One region of the Shewanella sp. Actino-trap-3 genome, then DNA from elsewhere that is predicted to be linked to it. Evidence: predicted binding sites of a transcription regulator. Region 1 holds the regulator's gene; the other holds the start of a gene.

What was found. The regulator sigma-54, encoded in region 1, starts transcription at its own class of promoters, with help from an activator protein. The targets are predictions, from matches to a motif close to GTTGGCACGNNNNTNGNNT.
Region 2: CXF80_RS04390 (Tll0287-like domain-containing protein) is a predicted target of sigma-54. The motif match lies at 5,967-5,985, and genes of this name have one in related genera.

What each region holds. Positions count from the first base shown of each region.
Region 1 covers NZ_PJCE01000001.1:3,855,463-3,863,247, forward strand. The annotation lists gene hpf (ribosome hibernation promoting factor) at 1-216, opposite strand, end outside; gene CXF80_RS16630 (RNA polymerase factor sigma-54) at 242-1,726, opposite strand; gene lptB (LPS export ABC transporter ATP-binding protein) at 1,869-2,600, opposite strand; gene lptA (lipopolysaccharide transport periplasmic protein LptA) at 2,597-3,178, opposite strand; gene lptC (LPS export ABC transporter periplasmic protein LptC) at 3,165-3,725, opposite strand; gene kdsC (3-deoxy-manno-octulosonate-8-phosphatase KdsC) at 3,722-4,288, opposite strand; gene CXF80_RS20320 (KpsF/GutQ family sugar-phosphate isomerase) at 4,291-5,268, opposite strand; gene CXF80_RS20325 (calcium/sodium antiporter) at 5,314-6,276, opposite strand; gene CXF80_RS16660 (ATP-binding cassette domain-containing protein) at 6,477-7,301, shown strand; gene mlaE (lipid asymmetry maintenance ABC transporter permease subunit MlaE) at 7,288-7,785, shown strand, end outside.
Region 2 covers NZ_PJCE01000001.1:1,029,300-1,037,084, forward strand. The annotation lists gene CXF80_RS04360 (response regulator transcription factor) at 1-542, shown strand, start outside; gene CXF80_RS04365 (peroxiredoxin) at 1,214-1,855, shown strand; gene CXF80_RS04370 (MBL fold metallo-hydrolase) at 1,913-2,782, shown strand; gene CXF80_RS04375 (sulfite exporter TauE/SafE family protein) at 2,800-3,549, shown strand; gene CXF80_RS04380 (rhodanese-like domain-containing protein) at 3,565-3,969, shown strand; gene CXF80_RS04385 (MBL fold metallo-hydrolase) at 4,065-4,934, opposite strand; gene CXF80_RS04390 (Tll0287-like domain-containing protein) at 5,217-5,867, opposite strand; gene CXF80_RS04395 (sigma-54 interaction domain-containing protein) at 6,161-7,483, shown strand; gene CXF80_RS04400 (NifB/NifX family molybdenum-iron cluster-binding protein) at 7,510-7,785, opposite strand, start outside.

The DNA of each region.
Region 1 (7,785 bases):
AGCATACATATCAGTATTTTCTGACATAGCAAAAATCTCTGCGCCATTAACGTGGATTTTGGCTTCTGCTTTTTGTTGTAATTTTTCTACATGGAGTACAACGTGTACATTATGGATCTGATCGAAGTGTCGTTCAAGCTTTGAAAATTTACCATTAACATACTCACGTAAAGATTCTGTTATTTCGACATGACGTCCAGTCAGATTTATATCCATAGAAAATCCTCCACAACCTTGTAGGTTATAAACTCTTACGTTGGTTTGAGGGCGGGATTAGCATTGCTTCTCGGTATTTTGCAATCGTACGACGAGCAACGTTTATGCCTTGTTCTGCCAGAAGTTGAGCCATTTTACTGTCACTCAATGGTTTTTTCTGGTTTTCTGCGGCAACCAGCTTTTTGATAAAAGCACGAATTGCTGTTGATGAGCATTCCCCGCCATCGTCAGTGCTGACATGGCTAGAGAAGAAGTACTTTAGTTCAAATAGTCCACGTGGGGTGTGCATATATTTTTGTGTGGTGACTCGTGAAATTGTCGATTCATGCATTTCTACTGCTTCAGCGATATCATTTAGCACCATAGGTTTCATGGCTTCTTCACCGTATTCAAAGAAGCCTTGCTGAAATTGCACAATGCAATTTGCCACTTTGAGTAGAGTATCATTGCGGCTTTCGATACTTTTAATAAACCATTTAGCCTCTTGCAAATGGCCTCGAATAAATTGACTGTCAGACTGATTTTTACTGCTTCTAGCCATGGCAGCGTATTGCTGATTAACGCCAATTTTGGGCATATTGTCTGGGTTTAACTCTACAACCCAACGGCCATTTTTCTTTAGTACCGTGACATCGGGAATAACGAATTCGTCTTCGGTGGCGGTGATCAATAAGCCTGGACGAGGATTGAGTGATTGGATTAGGGTGATGGCGTCACGTAACTCATTTTCTTTTAGCTTAGTTTTGCGCATCAATAATCTAAAATCACGCCCAGCAATTAAGGTTAAATAGTCTTTAATTAGCAAACGGGCATTATCGATATAGGGTGTGGTGTTAGAGAATTGCGCTAATTGGATCAATAAACATTCACTTAAATCACGTGCAGCAACACCAACGGGATCAAAGTGTTGAATTCGTTTTAATACAGCTTCAACTTCATCTAACTCAACATTTTCGTCACCCATGGCTTCGAGAATATCGTCGGTACTTTGGGTTAAATAACCGCGTTCATCCACGGCGTCGATGATCGCTGTGGCAATGGCAAGATCGGTCTCTGAAAATGGAGTGAGATTTTTCTGCCATTCTAAATGTTCATACAGACCTTCGGTGGTTTCACCTTGAAACGGCATGTCATCATCGCGCATGCTAGCACTACCTGAACCTGACATCGGCGAGGCGGTGTACACTTCATCCCATGTAGTATCCATGGCTAAATCATCCATGGTTTCTTTGGTCATAGATTCTGCTGTGTCGACTGTTGAGGTGTCTTTTTCAATATTGACAATGCTGTTGTCACTGAAGTCTGTATCAGCTTGGTCGCGATTTTCTTTTACGGGGTCTTTTGCTTCAGAAAACTCATCTTCTATTTCAAGTAATGGATTTGAATCCAATGCTTGTTGGATTTCTTGCTGTAGCTCCAATGACGATAATTGCAGTAAGCGAATGGCTTGCTGCAATTGTGGGGTCATGGTTAAGTGTTGACCCATTTTAAGTTGGAGTGACGCTTTCATTTACCGCTTATCCCTAGATGATTTCCATAAAAGTGACAATTTATAAAACTGTAATGGATTGTCACGTACATCAATGATGTTTAACGCTGTTTAGATATCGTTCAATCAAATGAGTTAGATAGACTAAAGGCCCGTAAAGTAACTATAGCTTGAATTGTTCACCTAAGTACACCGCCCGAACTTGTTGATTGCTCAATACCTCATCAGGTGTGCCTTCGGCAATTAAATTACCTTGGCTGACGATATAAGCTCGCTCACAGACATCTAACGTTTCACGTACGTTATGGTCGGTAATTAATACTCCTAGACCTCGGCTTTTAAGTTGTTGAATGATTTTTTTTATGTCGATGACAGAAATCGGATCAACACCAGCAAAGGGCTCATCGAGTAAAATAAATTTTGGATTGGCGGCTAAAGCGCGCGCAATTTCAACACGACGACGTTCACCACCCGATAACGACATGCCTAGGCTGTCTCGAATATGGGTAATATGGAACTCTTCTAATAGATGCTCAAGCTGTTCAATACGTTGGTCTGTACTGAGTTCTTTGCGCGTTTGCAACACGGCCATAATGTTGTCATACACTGTGAGTTTACGGAAAATACTGGCTTCTTGTGGTAAGTAACCAATGCCTTTGCGAGCTCGCAGATGCATAGGATCGTCAGTGAGATCGTCATCATCAATTAAAATTCGACCCTTATCACTTTTCACTAGGCCGACAACCATATAAAAGGTGGTTGTTTTACCTGCACCATTGGGGCCTAAAAGCCCAACAATTTGGCCTGTTTTAACCGTTAAACTGACATCTTTAACAACTTGACGATCTTTATAGCTTTTAGCCAGATTTTCAGCGGTTAAGGTTATTTGGGTCATGGTTTGATCTGCTTTTTAACTGGGATTTCAGGGAGTTTTTGCTTTGGCGCAGACTCGTCTTGGAAATTCTCAGGTTGAATAATGGTGATAACCCGATCTTGCCCTGTGCCCGAACTTTCAGCAATAAGCTCTTGCGCATTGATGTTGTACTTAATTCGATTACCGGTCACTTGGCTACCCGATTGATTAAGTTTGGCATTACCTGTCAATGTTAGCGTGGTAGTCGCAAGGTCATAGGATATTTCGTCGGCACTGGCAGTACCAATTTGACCGTCATCTAATTCTTGTGAAAACGTCGCGGGTTTGCCAGTGGCGATAAGTTTCTTACTGGTGCTGTTTTCGGGGGTAAACGCCCGTAATTCATCAGCATTGATATTAATACTGCCTTGGACAATCTTAACCGGACCATTAAAAATGATTTGGTTATTTTTTATGTCAGCAAATTGGCTAACCGCAACAATTTTTAATTCTTGTTTCAGATCACCTTGTTTCGCCGTAGCAGGCAAACTCAACAGGCAAAGCATGCTGCTCAATAAAATAACATTGGCGCGAGTGTGGAGACGATTAATGTGGCTCATATGTTCCTTCTACCTGGCTCAGTAGCGATAATTGTTGCGAATTCAAGTCAGCATGTAGGCCTAAGCCTTGAATAATAAACCCTTTGCCTTTGATATACACCATCTCTTGTGAGGTGCCTATCATAGTGGTTAAGTCTACCGTCACCGCTTGGGTACTCAATGACTGCAGGGGTTCTTCTATATCAATGGCATCAATAATAACATTGTTTTCTAATATGACTTTGCTGGTGTTTTTATTCAATTGTCCTCGATCTGCACTTAGTTGCCATTGTGCTTTACCATTTTCAGGGTAAATGAGGTATATCGGTTTGGTAAAGTGAGTGATGTCACTTGAAGCATAATGCTCCATGTGCTCGGCGCTGACTCGACTTTCGACAAAACCTTGTTGATTGAATTCCGTGGTGCGTAGGTTATCTGCAATAAAGTCAGGGCGCTCAATACCAGGTACTTTCACCGAGTCCATTTCACTGCGTTTTATTTGTGCTTGCCAGTACAACATAAAAGCAAGACCAAAAAAAGCCACAATACTTAGGGTGATCCGATTCATATACTCATTCCATGAGCACTGGCAAATTTATCTTGGCTTAAGAGCAATAAGTCAGTCAGTTCACGCAAAGCTCCATGTCCGCCGTTTAAGGTCGTTGTCATGTGACAATGTCGCTTTACAAACGGATGACCATCGCCGACACAAACGGAGAGACCTACGGCTTTCATTACGGGCAGATCAACCATGTCATCGCCAATGTAGGCTACTTGTTCGGCGCTTACATTATACAGCGACATAAGTTGCTCAAAAGGTTCAAATTTATTATCAATGCCTTGATAAATATGTTTAATTCCTAATCCGGTCATTCGGGTTTCGACAATTTTTGATTGACGACCTGTAATGACGGCAACATGAATATCGCTAGTGAGAACTGAGCGTATACCGTAGCCATCGCGAGTATGAAAGGCTTTGAGTTCTTCGCCAGCATTACTGAGATAAATACGTCCATCTGAAAAGACCCCATCGACATCACAGATTAACAGTTTAATTTTCTGAGCTCGCTGCCAAATATCATTACTGATAGGGCCGTAAAATCCTTGGTGACACGAGGTTGATTCTGACATGATTAAATGACTCCAGCTTTAACCATATCGAGCATGTTTAATGCCCCGATCGGTTGGTGTTTTTCATTGACGACAACCAGTCCGTTGATGTTTTTTTCATCCATAATTTGTAGCGCTTGTGCAGCTAAAATACCCGTAGGGCAGGTCACACAGTTTTTGGTCATCACTAGGGCTATCGAAGTGGTACGAAGGTTCACTTCGGCATCGATGACCCGGCGTAAATCACCATCAGTAAAAATACCCACTAGTTTGGCTTCATGGTTGACTACCGCCGTCATGCCTAGGCCTTTTTTAGATATTTCATAAAGCGCTTCAGTAATACAAATAGCATCACTGACGATAGGCAAATCATCGCCTTTATGCATGACATCGTCTACTTTTAGTAATAATTTTCGCCCCAATGAGCCACCAGGATGTGATAAGGCAAAGTCATCACGGGTAAACCCTTTTGCTTGCAACAATGCGATGGCTAATGCATCACCCATTGCTAGCGTAGCAGTGGTGCTAGACGTTGGCGCTAATCCTAACGGGCATGCTTCTTCTTGTACTTCAATGCATAAATGAATTTTAGATAAACGCGCCATGTTAGAGTCTGGTTTACCTGTTACGGCAATAACAGGCACGCCCATACGTTGTATCACAGGCATTAACGTGAGTATTTCGCTCGATTCGCCTGAATTGGAAATCGCCAGTACAATATCGTTCTTAGCCAATGCGCCTAAATCACCATGACTAGCCTCACCAGGATGAACAAAAAATGCCGGCGTGCCGGTACTGGCAAACGTCGCGGATATTTTATTACCGATATGACCCGATTTGCCCATTCCCATGACAATCACTTTGCCTTTGCACTGCATAATGAGTTCACATGCTTGGCCAAACTCAACTGAGTCCACATATTGATATAAATTATCTAAGGCAGCTTTTTCAATATCAATGACTTTACGGCCCCATTGACGAAATTGAGTTTGATTTACCATACGGCTCTCTCTTTTAGCTTAAGACTTTACCTTTAATGCTCCAATCTAATGGGATTGAAATACAATAATTTGGTACGCAATAAAGGTGATTAATAATAGTGCGCCATGCCAACGAGTCAGTTGTTGCTTGGTGCCACTGGATAATACTAAAACGGCTAATGCAGTACTGGTGCCCAATACCATATAAAAGTCTCTTCCACTGGCAGAGGCATCTATTTCGCCAGGGGCAATTAACCCTGGTAGTGCCAGTACGGCAAGAATGTTAAATAAATTCGATCCAACGATATTACCAATAGCGAGATCGTGTTCTTTTTTTAATACGCCAGCAATACAGGCTGCTAATTCTGGTAGGCTTGTTCCCACTGCAATAATGGTTAATCCAATGACAAGATCTGACAAGCCATAAAACTTTGCAATACCCACAGCACCATCTACCATCCAACTCGCTGATAGCGGGAGGAATATAATACCGACGATTAGCCAAATGATAGCATGAAAGGTTGAGACATTTTTAGGGATATCAGATCCAAGTTCAGTATCTAAGCTGTCGGTTGTTCTATCATGAGTCGCTTGCCAAATGAAATATCCCATTAACACGAAAAGTACCACGATGAGCATGATACCTTCTGCTCGTGTTAGCACATTATCATGCAGGGTATAGCCAGCAAATACCGTGGCGGCTAGCATAATAGGTATTTCGCGTTTTAAGGTCTTTGAGGCTACGCTAATGGCGCCAAGTAAGGCGGTTAATCCTAATATTAAGGTGATGTTAGCAATGTTTGAGCCCAGTACGTTACCCACGGCGGTATCACGCATGCCATCCATTGAGGCCGTAGCTGCAACAAACATTTCAGGTGCAGAGCTACCCATCGCAACAATGGTCAATCCAATTAACATGGGAGGCAAGCCTAAATTTCGCGCAAATGCCGCCGCTCCGTAAACAAATCTATCCGCACTCCAAACTAAAACAGCAAGGCCAGCAACTAACATTAGAATATTAACTAGCATGTGATTCCGATAGTGATCATTAATTAACGAGCATTTTCGCTGGATTTTTATCAAATTGAAAGTCAAATTGAAAGCATTGCACAGTAATTGTACTCGAAATGATGTGTGGTGATATGGATATAGTTGTCGCTTAATCGACAATTACAGTACAATTTACACCTCAACTTAATGCAAGGAAGGCAGTTATCTCCTCAACGCCAATGTCTGATATGAGTAAATCAAATAATAATCCTTTGGTCGAAGTCAACCATATGGCCTTTAGCCATGGTTCGCGCGTGATTTTTAACGATATTTCTTTATCGATCCCCAAAGGCAAAGTAACGGCAATTATGGGACCTAGTGGTATTGGTAAAACCACCTTGTTAAAATTGATTGGGGGACAGTTAACCCCTAATACTGGACATGTCTTGTTCGACGGTCACGATTTACATAAGCTTAAGCGCAAGGAACTTTTTGAATTGCGCAAGCGGATGAGTATGCTGTTTCAAAGCGGTGCATTATTTACCGACCTTAATGTATTCGATAACGTGGCATTTGCATTGAGAGAACATTCTGGATTACCAGAAGATATTATCCGCTCCATTGTATTGATGAAGCTGCAAGCGGTAGGTCTTCGTGGTGCAGCGTATATGATGCCTAACGAATTATCCGGTGGTATGCAGCGTCGAGCCGCATTGGCTAGAGCGATTGCACTAGAACCTGAAATGGTGATGTACGATGAGCCATTTGCGGGACAAGATCCAATTTCAATGGGGATGCTGGTAAAACTTATTCGTGAGTTGTCGGATTCATTAAAACTGACTTCTGTGGTGGTCTCTCACGATGTGGATGAAGTATTAGGTATTGCAGATTATGTCTATGTAATAGCAGACAAAAAAGTCATTGCTCATGGTACCCCAGAGCAATTACGTCAATCTGACAATCCGCAGTTGATCCAATTTATTCAAGGCGCACCAGATGGCCCTGTGCCATTCCATTATCCTGCAGAGGATTATCAAGAGGAGCTACTTCGTGGGCGCAATTGATTATATTGCCGATATTGGCGCATATGCACTGAAACTCGTGCAGGGCTTGGGTCGGGCTGGCATCATGTTATGGCGCGCGATCGTGCGTGTTCCGAATATCAAAAAAGGCACGCCATTACTTATCAAGCAGATTTATGTGCTTGGTGTCCGTTCTATGGTTATCATTATAGTATCAGGCTTGTTTATTGGCATGGTATTAGCCCTACAGGGATATAATATTTTAGTTGGGTTTGGTACTGAAGAAAGTTTAGGCCCAATGGTGGCGTTAAGCTTATTACGAGAACTTGGACCCGTTGTTGCCGCGTTATTATTTGCCGGACGAGCGGGCTCGGCGCTAACCGCCGAAATTGGTCTAATGAAATCGACTGAACAATTGTCAAGTTTAGAAATGATGGCGATAGACCCTTTAAGGCAAATCATTGCGCCGCGCTTTTGGGCAGGTGTTATCAGTATGCCATTACTCGCACTAATGTTTAGTTTGGTG
Region 2 (7,785 bases), 2.8 Mb from region 1:
CAATGCAATTTATGCTTTTGCAATACGGTTTCAACTTACAAATATACCCATCAGCTAATCAATTCCTTGCCAATAGTGATATATCTCAGCCAGGCTGTCTTATTGTTGACAGTAAAATGCCGGAAATCACCGGCCAAGAATTGCAACAAACACTCGTCAAAGGTAAAAGTCCGTTAGGGATTATTTTTCTGACCGGCCATGGTGATCTGCCGATGGCGGTTCAGGCATTTAGACAAGGTGCCTGTGATTTTTTTCAAAAACCGGTAAAAGGAATAGAGCTTGTTAGTGCAATAGAGAAAGCATTAGCTACTAGCAAATACACATTTGAAGCAATGCAATTAAGGCAACGTTACAGCACCCTAACCGAAAGAGAAAATCAGGTGCTACATCTATTAATTGATGGAAAAACCAATAAGAAAATGGCAGATATTCTGTTTGTATCGTTGCGAACCATAGAGGTTCACCGTTCAAAAATAATTAAAAAGCTCCAGGTACGTAATGCAGCTGAGTTAGCCAAATTCAGTCCCTTACTTGTCGACTAGCAAATTTCATTGATTATTTAGTGGATACTTAACTGGATATTTCAGCTGCACTACTAAAGGTTATTTGTTCTACGTGAATAATCGATAACGCAACACAAGCAAACCAACAGCGCTATTAAATCAAGTTTTTGGATAATATGAGATAACGTTACAAACGTCCTTGTATAACCCTGTCGACTTAATTAAATTATATTCAATAGCATCAGCAATACTTTCTCTCTTTCGCTGATGCTATCTTTAATTCATAAAATGCGATGTTAAGTTACACCAGATGATGTTCTGAGTCGTTTGCACGCTGCCCTAAGCTTGTTCTGGCTCTCTTTAGTGAAGATATTCGCGCATACGCCTTGTTTGTTCATGCCTCAATTCACCACTAATAGCATTTGTAGCAATACTCTTCGACCCACAGCGACAATTAACACAGTCAGTTTTGTCGCTTATGTCATATTTGACACAATAAAATGACAATTTATGATTTCCTTAATAAAACTATGACGTTAAAATTAAATATAAAAACATTAAACTGTTTATAATCATAAGCTTAATAAGTATTGTTGTTTTTATTTTAATCTGACTGATGTTGGCCCAGCTATTGCTATTACTAAGCATGTTCGCAATCTACTTTACAGATTAGATTTGGATTAACTTAACCACTTTTTTGGAGTAATAACATGACTGATTCTATTGTTTCTTTTCCACAATTAAACCGACCCGCTCCGGCATTTAATACCAAGACCACACATGGCATGCGTTCACTCACTGACTATAAAGGCAAGTGGCTAGTATTGTTCTCTCATCCGGCTGATTTTACGCCTGTTTGTACTACAGAGTTTATCGGTTTTGCCCAACGTGCAGAAGAATTTTCCCAGCTTAATACCGAATTATTAGGTTTATCCATCGACAGTATTCATTCACACATCGCTTGGGTACGGAATATTGAAGAAAACTTCGGTGTTGAAATTACCTTCCCTATTATTTCCGACTTATCAATGGAAGTGGCTAAAGCCTACGGCATGATCCAACCCGGTGCGAGTGATACCGCGGCCGTCCGCGCGACCTTCATTATCGATCCTGAGGGTATTTTACGTGCCATGGTGTATTACCCAATGAGTAATGGCCGCTCTATCGATGAATTTATCCGATTAGTCAAAGCATTGCAAACCAGTGACGCCAATGGCGTTGCCACCCCAGAAAACTGGCAGCCTGGTGATGACGTGATAGTCCCCCCACCAGCCACCACAGCAGAAGCCAAGGCCCGTTTAAGCCAAGGGTTTAAATACACAGATTGGTACTTTAGTAAAAAGTCGCTTTAAGCCTTTACCAGCACAGGGGCGCGAGTCCTTGTGCATCATTTATATAGGAGGTTTGTGATGAATTCGACGTTTAGTGTGCATGAGTTTTTAGATGAAGACAGTGAAACATTTACCTATGTCGTAGCCGATAATGCGACCTCATATGCAGTGATTATTGACCCTGTTTTAGATTTTGATTATAAATCGGGCCGCACTGATACCCGCAGTGCGCAACGTGTTTTACATTGGATTAACCGCCAGAAATTGACGGTTAAATGGATATTAGAAACCCACGCTCATGCAGACCATTTATCTGCCGCCAGTTTTCTACGTGACAAAATAGCGGGCCAAATTGGTATTGGTGAACACATCACTCAAGTACAAGACACCTTTAAAACGATTTTTAATCTAGAGCCAGGTTTTTTGCCTAATGGCAACCAATTTGACCGGTTATTTAAACATAATGACCGCCTAAAAGTGGGTGATATGACGATTCGCATTATGCACACACCGGGCCATACACCAGCCGATCTAGTATATATCGTTAATGAGCAAGCGGCTTTTGTTGGCGACACTATTTTTATGCCTGATGTGGGTACCGCCAGATGCGATTTCCCTGGTGGTGATGCCAATACCTTATACGATTCAATTCAGACATTATTCAGCCTTCCTGAAACCACCGATATTTATGTGTGTCATGACTACCCGACCGAGGGCCGTGACCACCAATTTAAAACCCAAGTAAGCCTACAAAAAAAACACAATATCCATGTTAACGACAGCATGAAAAAAGCAGATTTTGTGGCACTTCGTCAACAACGAGACGCGACATTAGCCATGCCAAGGCTGATATTGCCAGCGATTCAAGTCAACATTCGCGCAGGGCAACTACCAGCGGCTGAAGACAACGGCACTGTGTATTTAAAAATACCCATTAATATCCTTTAAGCCTAAGAGTAATCAAGATGATACAAGCAATCATTGGCGCATTATTAATTGGTTTCGTGTTAAGTGTTTTAGGCTCTGGAGGCTCAATTCTTACGGTTCCGGTGTTGCTATACCTTATTGGTATGCAAGCCGAGTTAGCCATTGCTTCATCATTATGCATCGTAGGAGCGATAAGTTTAATCAGTAGTATTGGTTTTATTAAGCAAAAAAAGGTCTCTTGGCCTCATGTATTTTTATTTGGTTTACCCGGCATGGCGGGTACTTATTTAGGTGCATGGACCAGCACCTTTGTCACCAGCGACATACAGCTAACGGTGTTTGTCATGCTAATGCTCATTGGCGCCGTCATGATGTGGCGTAATCAATCTAGCAGGTGTAAAGCGGGTGAACTGAATATCATTAAAATCCTCTCACAAGGTTTAGCTGTCGGTGTCGTGACCGGATTTGTTGGCGTTGGCGGTGGATTTTTAATTGTCCCAGCACTGGTTTTGCTCGGTGGTATTGAAATGTGGCTGGCAATAGGCACCAGCTTGGTGATTATTGCTATGAATTCACTGGTGGGCTTTGTTAAATATTACAGCTTGCTGTCAAACAAAGGACTTGAATTTGATTGGTCGGTTATCGCCATCATGATTGCCGGCGGGCTTGTCGGCAGTATTGCAGGTCAATGGATAAGCCAATATTTACCCAAAGCCATTTTACAAAAAATATTTGCCGTCTTTTTAGTGATGATGGCGCTATTTATGTTATCAAAATCTATCATTTAATATCACGAGGTACACATGAAAACAGCTCAAGAATACATAAGTGAAATCAAAGTGAATATTAGGGAAGTGAGTACTCATGAATTACATACCGCGATGAGTAAACCAGATGTGGTGATCATTGATGTTCGTGAGCATGAAGAGTTTCTGACAGGTCACATAGAAGGTGCGATAAATTTTCCTCGTGGCGTATTAGAGATGAAAATTCATGAACATCCTTTGGTGAGTCATCACTGTGAATGGGTATTAGCATTAACTGAGTTAGCTCAAAAAGACATATACCTTATTTGCCGTACGGGTGGTCGTTCAGCACTTGCCGCAGCATCATTACAGAATATGGGCTTTAGCAAACCATTGTCTGTCGCAGGTGGCATGATGCAATGGCAACAAGATGAATTTCCGTTAGTGCCTCATAAGGCATAAATGCATCCAACATAAACCAGCATATTGTGGTTTATTGCTCATTAATCTTGACTGATTATTGATTATTGATTGCTGATGTCTAATGGCTAATCGATTTATGACAACTGGTTAAGCGGTATTTTAAGGTAAGCGTTACCCTTACGGTCTGCTGGTGGCATGTTACCTGCTCGAATATTAATTTGGATTGCCGCTAACAATAGATGCGGTATATCAGAATCAATATGGCGTTGTTGATGTCGCTGAACAAACTCAGCGAGGGTCACTTTACCGCCGACAACGCAGTTATACCTTTTCTGCGCAATCACTGATGTTTCAAATATATTATCTTGGCGTTTGTATCCAAGGGGATCATGCCCTATAAACACCCGAGTACAATTAGGTAACGCTAATATGTTGTTAATTGAATGATACAAGGTGGTCGTGCTGCTATTGGGAAAATCAGTATTCACCGTACCCCATTCTGGCGTAGACAATGTGTCACCAACAAATATCACATCTTCAATGAGATAGCTCACACAAGCAGGTGTATGTCCGGGTGTATGCATAATGTGAATAGTTAAATGACCCAATTTAATGAGTTCTTTATCGGTAAACAGTTGATCAAACTGCTCGCCATTGCACTGAAAGCTCTCATCGAGATTAAGCAATCTTTTAACGGTGTGCTGGACTTGAGTAATGTGCTCACCAATCCCCGTTGTTCCCCCGCGTTTGGTCTTGATATAACACGCCGCAGACATATGATCGCAATGTGCATGAGTTTCTAAAATCCATTCAATTTCAAATCCATGCTTATCGATATGATCAATGATGTTATCGGCAAAACACGTACTTATAGTACCAGAGGCCATATCGAAATCTAAAACGGGATCAATAATCGCACTTTGACGAGTAGCAAGATCGGTCACCACATAGGTAATAGCATGACTAGTATGATGATAAAAAGGATCAATGCGGATTTTACTCATAACAATTAACTCCCAACAAAATACCCAATGTATTTGTTAGATAAAGTCTCAGGTCAATATTAGCAATAATGGTTAACATCATTTCGTAAATGACTGATAAGGACTCGTAACGGCAGGATCATGTTAACGTAAACCACCACCATAAACAGCGCATGGGTCGCTGTGCTGTTTGCTTTAGCACCTAGCAGCGAAGCGTCCTAGCAGCGAAGCGACTAGGCTCTTGCTATAAGCCGCGCAGCGTCCTCGCTTCTAGGTCTTTCGCTTATATTACTTCAGCTTTGATTACGGCTTTGTTGTTGCTGTAACCGATGCGGCTTGATTACTGATAACCTTTTGTAATGAAAACGCACCGCGAATATCACCGAGGGCAAAGTTAACGGCTTTATCATTAGGATAGGTTTTGTTAATCAAAGTACTCAGCTCAGGATTAATATTACTACCATGACAACCTAAGCATAATTGTTGCGCTGGTATCGCCTTCATATAACGAAACTGTGTTTTGCCATCTTTGACGATAAACTCACTCGCCACAATGGGTTTATCAGCAGCTTGCTGTCCTGAAGCATTAACACGTTCAAATTGCTGTAATTGTGTTAACTCCCAAGCATCGGGCGTATTGGCTGGATTACGCACTCGCAAACTGGTCCGGGTAAGTGTCCAGCCCTCTTTTGAGTTTTCTGCTGCAATTGCAGGTGCTACCGCTTGGCACACCGACACTGCGTTGGTTAATCCACCTTGCTTAATGGCTGTCTTTAAATGACCTTTCAGTGCTTGGCTAAATTCGGCAATTCGTTGATTGGCCTGTTGTTCAAGCACTTGCTGCTCGGTTAATGATTCAGCTTGTCCTACCGTCGAGACGCTCATAAGCATGATTAAGCCGGCCATTTGGCTAGCCTTAATCAATGATTGTGTGTGTTTGTGTGTTAAGCGCATTATTGTTATTCCTCTATTTAAAATCGTTTAATCTCAATGAGATTTAGGGTTATAAAAAACCTATGACCGAGTCCAATCACAAAACATATAGCAAGATCAATACAAAGCTTGTGCCATATTACACCGACAAATTTAAAATATATAAAATCAGCCACTTAAAATTCATTGATATTTGCGAGAAGCACATGCTAGGTTATGAACTGACAAATATGGCATTGTAGTGACAAATATTGCGCTAATAATGTCACTTTAGAGATTAACTGATTAATGTGTACAGTAAGCGAGAGTGATAAATGAGTAACACCACTGTTGTGCAATCAATGATAAACGCGATTGATAAACCGGCAATATTTATTACGCCAGATTATGTTATACATGCGGTTAATCAAGCCTATTTAGAAACGTATGATACACAAGTCATATTAGGCCAAAGTAAATGCCATCAGATATCTCATCACAGTAATGAGCCTTGTGATAAACACGGTGAAGAGTGTCCTTTGCAACAATGCCAGAGTACTGCAAGGGCTGCCAATGCTGTACATATTCATAGCACTGCACACGGTAAGTCATATTGCGATATTTTAATGAAACCCATTAAAGATAACAGTGGCAAGGTATTGGGATATCTGGAGGTTTTAGATGCCATTGATTATGCATCAACAGAGTCTAAAAAAGGCACCATGGTCGGTCAATCTGCGCCGTTTAAGCAAATGCTCAACAGAATTAACCGAGCATCTCAATCCAGTATTGCGGTGCTATTGCAAGGTGAAACTGGTGCCGGTAAAGAACTCGTCGCTAAAGCTGTGCATCAAGCCAGTAGCCGCAATGATAAACCTTTTGTGGTTATTGAATGTACCGGCCTGAGTGAAAACCTGTTCGAAAGTGAGTTATTTGGTTACGAGAAAGGAGCCTTTACCGGGGCAACCACCAGCAAAAAAGGTCTGATTGAGATAGCCCATGGCGGCACGGTATTCTTTGATGAGATTGGCGATGTACCGATGAACATGCAAGTTAAACTGCTAAGGTTGCTAGAAACCCAATGTTATCGCGCCGTGGGTGGATTAAAACAAAAACGTTCCGACTTTCGATTAGTCAGCGCCAGCCATAAGAATTTACTCGATTTGGTTGAAAAAGGTGAATTTAGACGCGATCTGTATTACCGCATTGCAGGATTTCCCATTTACTTACCCTCGTTGCGTGAGCGCCTTGATGATATTCCAGGACTCGTAAATCATTTTATAAAGTACTCTGAATACAAACATAAAAGGTTTTCGGCTAACGCATTAAATCTGCTCAGTCATTATGCATATCCAGGTAATATTCGCGAACTGAAGAATATTATTGAACAATCGGCACTGATTGCCAACGAAGATATTATCCACAGCAGTGATTTACCTGAAAGCGTTCAACCTAACCACACATCGACAGATAAAAAAAATACACTAAAAACGGCAACGGAACTCATGTCACTCGATGACGTGGAGTACGCGTATCTTTCTCAGGTCTGTCAGCAATTTCAAGGATCTCCAGCAGAATTAGCCATTAAGCTTAATATTAGTGTGCGGACCTTATATCGTAAATTACAGCGCTATGAATTAAAGCTAACAGCGCTGTAATGACGCAATATCAACCATAGTTACCATTAATGTTGATGTATTAGTGAATGCTTTTTATTGCAACACGTTTTCATTGTTGCGGTTGCTGTGCCCATTTCTGATCCGCAGCAACGTTTCTTTGTCGCCATTTCAGATCCACTGCAATGACCATCGTGACTGCCCGCTTCTCCGTCAGCATGATTATGATCACAACAACCACCGTTCGCTTGTTTAGCAATATGCTTAGATGAAGGGCGTCCCTGACTTGCCTCGGTATACTCCTCACAGTCAGCTAAATTAGCACCGGCAAGATCGTCTATTGC